Regions from separate parts of the Thermoanaerobacterium sp. RBIITD genome, predicted to be linked through region 2. Evidence: predicted binding sites of a transcription regulator. Region 2 holds the regulator's gene; the other holds the start of a gene.
The links. The regulator ArgR, encoded in region 2, controls arginine synthesis, uptake and breakdown. The targets are predictions, from matches to a motif close to ANTGNATAAANATACA.

Region 1 (2,423 bases), 1.5 Mb from region 2:
ACTAAATTGTCTATTGCTGACATGATTATCAGTGTTTTTGAATGTTTATCAATTTCAAATCCTATGTGGCAAAAATTTGAGCCGTATACATTTTTTGTTGATGGATATTCACCGATATCTAATATTTTTACAAAATACTCATCTTTGTAGAATTCATTATATATCTCATATATATCTTCTGCTGAAATTTCTTTTATTAACCTGCAGTACATGGTGCTTAATATTCCTCTAGTCATTGGCGTTAAATGAGGTGTGAAAACAACTTTTGTCTCTTTGCGATTCACATGTGAAAGCTCTTGCTCTATCTCGGGTATGTGTCTGTGCTTAGCAACATTGTAAGGCTTTATATTGTCATTGCATTCTGCATACATATTGCCCTGTTTTGGGCTGTGGCCGGCACCGGACACTCCAGATTTAGAATCGATTATGATAAAATTTTCTATTATTCTGCTTTTTAAAGCAGGTGACAGACCAAGTATTGCAGAAGTAGGATAACATCCGGGATTTCCTACCGCTAAAGCATCCTTAATCTCTTGTCTATGAAGTTCCGGAAGCCCATACGCCCTTTTAATATCGCCATATCCATTTTTATCGCTTCCATACCAATCTCTGTATGTTTCAAAATTATCAAACCTAAAATCTGCGCCGAGGTCAATAAGCTTTACTCCATTTTTGCATAATTTTTCAGCTATATTTACTGCATACCCCGATGGAAGTGCTGTAAATACCACATCACAATTCTCAATAATTTTATCAGTGTCATATTCCTGAAGCTTCTCGCTGCAAAACCCTTTTAATGAAGGATATACATCTTCAATCTTTTTACCATTAAAATTTTGAGATGATAAATATTTTATCTGAACATCTTCATGATTAGATAAGATCCTTATAAGCTCTGCACCAGTATAGCCGGTTGCCCCAAGTATGCCGACTCTCACCATTGAGATCCGCCTCCAATGTTTTATATATATTAATTTCTATTAATATTTATGCATTAAATATTAAAAAAATAATGAGCAATATGCATAATTAGTATTTTATTATATTTATTCACTGTTTTTATTATTATATCATCTTCTAAAATTTTTGCAAGTATTTTTCATAAAAATGTAGTTAAATTTCCGTTCAGTTATAGTAAAATATAAATGAAGTCTAAAACTTTTCAGGAGGTTTAATCATGGGAAAGAAAATAATCGGAATTGTACTTATATTGCTTGGGCTTATATATCTTAATGACAACCTTGGCTTTTTATCGAGATATGGAATAACATTAGATATGTCTAATGTATGGCCTCTTTTTATATTGATACCAGGGATCATGATGGAAGTAAGCTACTTAAAGCAAAGAAAAAATCCCGAAATATTAGTTCCAGGCGGAATACTTACATCAATGGGCATAATTTTTTACTTTGATATCTTTACAAACTGGATTTACTCTGAATACACATGGCCTTTATACATTCTATCTGTTGCAATAGGTCTTTTTCAGCTTTACATCATAAGCAGAGATTTTGTGCTAATGGGCTTAGTCATGGTCATAACGGCTGCTGTAATATTAAGCTATGTATCAATTTTGTACAACCAATTCTCCATCGCATGGCTTAATCCAAACTTGATAATCTCAATAATGATAATCTTATTGGGCCTTGCTTTAGTCATAAGAAGCCGGAGAAAATAGCAGTAAAAAAGACTGAAATAAATTCAGCCTTCTTAATCCGGATCAAGATAAGACAACTTTGTATATATTTTTATAGCTGTAAAAATATATAACGTTCGAGTTTGTAGCATCAAAAATCAGATTTGGAAGAGTACTATATTTACTCTTAATATTAGTTACTTTGTTAAAAGAATCATTTTTAATGTAATATAAAGTAGTATCATACATAGAATTGCTTTCATTTTGCCGTATTACTATAACATAAACTTTTCCTGTACTGCTTTGATAAGCAATTCCAACGTTGTAAATTAACTCTCCCATGTTTGGGATGCTAATCTTTTTTATTTTTCCATTATTTAATTCATATATACATCCTTCATTAATGGATTCCATAGTTGTGAAGTACACATTATCATTTTTGGAAAGAGCAAAAATAGCTGTCAAAGACTCTGAGGTAGTTATTTGTTTCCACGAAACACCTCCATCAATGCTCTCCCAAAGACCATTTGAAGCAGAAACTAAAAAATGCTTAGAATTATTAGGATCAATCACAAGATGAGTAGACATAATAATCTCTTTTGTAGAATTTGCTTTGCTCCAATGAATCCCTGAATCATGGCTTTCTATTATTTCAATGCCATGTTCTTTATCATTTTTAACTAAAAATATTTCGTTTCTATTGGAAGGACTAAATGTCATATCAGCTAGCATCATACTATCATCTGAATTATAATAAACTTGCCCCCAACTTTTTCCGCCATCGTTG
Region 2 (2,423 bases):
GAGATGGTACAATATTAAACGTTGCCAGGCAGTGTGCACCATATTCTACACCTATACTAGGTGTCAATCTTGGTCATTTGGGATTTTTGGCAGAAGTCGATAATGGTGATATTTTTGATGCCATAGAAAAAATATATATTGGTGAGTATACAATAGATAAGAGAATGATGATTGAAGCCAGCGTGGTAAAAAATGATATGGAGATTGTAAATTTTATCGCACTTAATGATATTGTCGTTACAAGAGGAGCTTTTTCAAGGATGGTTCAATTAAAAGCTTTTGTCAATGAGCAGTATCTTGATACATATTTGGCAGATGGAATAATTATTTCAAGTCCTACAGGTTCTACTGCATATTCATTATCAGCAGGTGGACCTATTGTTTATCCAAATGTTGAATTACTCGTCATAACACCTATTTGTCCACATACCCTACATTCTCGATCTATTATTGTTTCAGAAAAAGATAGGGTAAAACTTATAATTGATGAAGGCAATCAGGATGTTATGATAACGACGGATGGGCAACAAGGTTATAAATTAAGCAGTAGTGATACAATTTATATAAATAAAAGTAATAAATATACCAATTTAATTAGGCTTAAAAATACAAACTTTTTTGATTTACTGAGAAACAAGCTATCTGAAAGAAACATTAACATATGATGAGGAGTGTAGAATGATGAAATTGGCTCGACATGCAAAAATACTTGAAATTATCAATAAGAACGAAATTGAAACACAGGAAGAATTAGCAGATGCTCTTCTAAAAGAAGGAATAAGAGTTACACAAGCAACAGTATCCCGCGATATTAAAGAATTAAGACTAATAAAGGTATTAAGCGATGATGGCAAAAAATATAAATATGCGACAATAAAAAATACTGATAATAAAGTAAAAGATAAACTTGTTGCACTATTATCAGGTATTGTAAGCATAGATTATGCTGGAAACACTATAGTCATAAAGACATTGTCAGGAACTGCTCCTGCAGCGGCAGAGGCATTAGATACATTAAATTGGAATGAAGTTGTTGGGACACTGGCAGGTGATAATACAATTTTCATGCTTGTCAGAACAGAACAGGCTATAAAGGAGATAATTGACAGGATAAATAAATTGATCAAGTAAATTTGGGGGGTTTACAATGATCCTTGCACTGAGCATAAAAAATATTGCACTAATTGATGAAGCAGAGATAAATTTTGATGAAGGGTTAAATATCCTTACTGGTGAAACAGGTGCTGGTAAATCTATTGTTATTGATTCAATGATGCTATTGCTAGGTGGAAGGGCAAATAAAGACATTATCAGAAATGGCACTGATAAAGCAACAGTTGAAGGAATATTTTTGATAAATTCAAATAAGGATATAATTTATGGTATATTAACCGAAGCTGGCATAGATTATGAAGATGATGATACTTTAATAATAAGTAGAGATATAACAGCAAATGGTAGGAATTATTGTAGGATAAATGGAAGAATTGTTTCATTGTCATTTTTAAATAAACTTGGTTCATATCTTGTTGATATTTTAGGACAGCATGAACATCAATTTTTGCTTGACAGCAGCAAACATATGGCCATTTTAGATAATTTTCAAGATCGTGAATTTTTTTCGGTAAAAGAAAAAATTAATAATCTTCTTGAGAAATATAATTCATTAACTAAAAAGTTGAAGGATTTTAATTTGGACGATAATGAAAAAATGTCGAGAATTGACCTTTTAAAATATCAAATAAATGAAATAGAAAATGCCAAACTTAATGTTAATGAAGAGAAGGAGTTATTAGAGAATCGCAACATATTAATGAATTCTGAAAAATTATATAATTACATGAACGAAACATATAATTTGCTATATAAAGGTTCAGATAACAGTGGTTCTATTATTGATAATCTTAATATTATAATAAAGAATTTAGATGCGTCAAGTAAAATAGATAAAAAATTATCTAAACTTAAAGATACAGTTGAAAATATATTATACACCTTAGAAGATTGTTCAATACAAGCTAGAAACTATATTGAAAATATTGATTTTAATCCTGATAGTATAAATGAAATAGAAAATAGGCTTGATGTTATAAATACTTTAAAAAGAAAGTATGGCCAATCTATTGAGTATATCTTAAAATATAAGAATGAAAGGGAACAAGAATTACAAAAGCTATTAAATGCTGATAAAGAAATTAAAAAAATCAATGATGAAAGAAAAAAAATAATGGAAGAAATAATCAAATTATCTGATAAAATACATGAAATGAGAAAATCAATTGCTGAATACCTTGAGAAGAAAATAAGCACTGTACTAAATGAACTAAATATGCCAAACACAATTTTTAAAGTGGATATAAATAAATTAGATGCTCCAAATGAAAATGGAATAGACGAGGTTGAATTTTTAATATCCACTAATA

Region 1: argC (N-acetyl-gamma-glutamyl-phosphate reductase) is a predicted target of ArgR. The motif match lies at 981-996, and genes of this name have one in related genera.

What each region holds. Positions count from the first base shown of each region.
Region 1 covers NZ_LT906662.1:1,683,839-1,686,261, reverse strand. Annotated here, with positions in the region: gene argC (N-acetyl-gamma-glutamyl-phosphate reductase) at 1-941, opposite strand, end outside; gene CPG45_RS07880 (LiaF transmembrane domain-containing protein) at 1,178-1,678, shown strand; gene CPG45_RS07875 (WD40/YVTN/BNR-like repeat-containing protein) at 1,721-2,423, opposite strand, start outside.
Region 2 covers NZ_LT906662.1:3,176,440-3,178,862, forward strand. Annotated here, with positions in the region: gene CPG45_RS15445 (NAD(+)/NADH kinase) at 1-665, shown strand, start outside; gene CPG45_RS15450 (arginine repressor) at 679-1,131, shown strand; gene recN (DNA repair protein RecN) at 1,148-2,423, shown strand, end outside.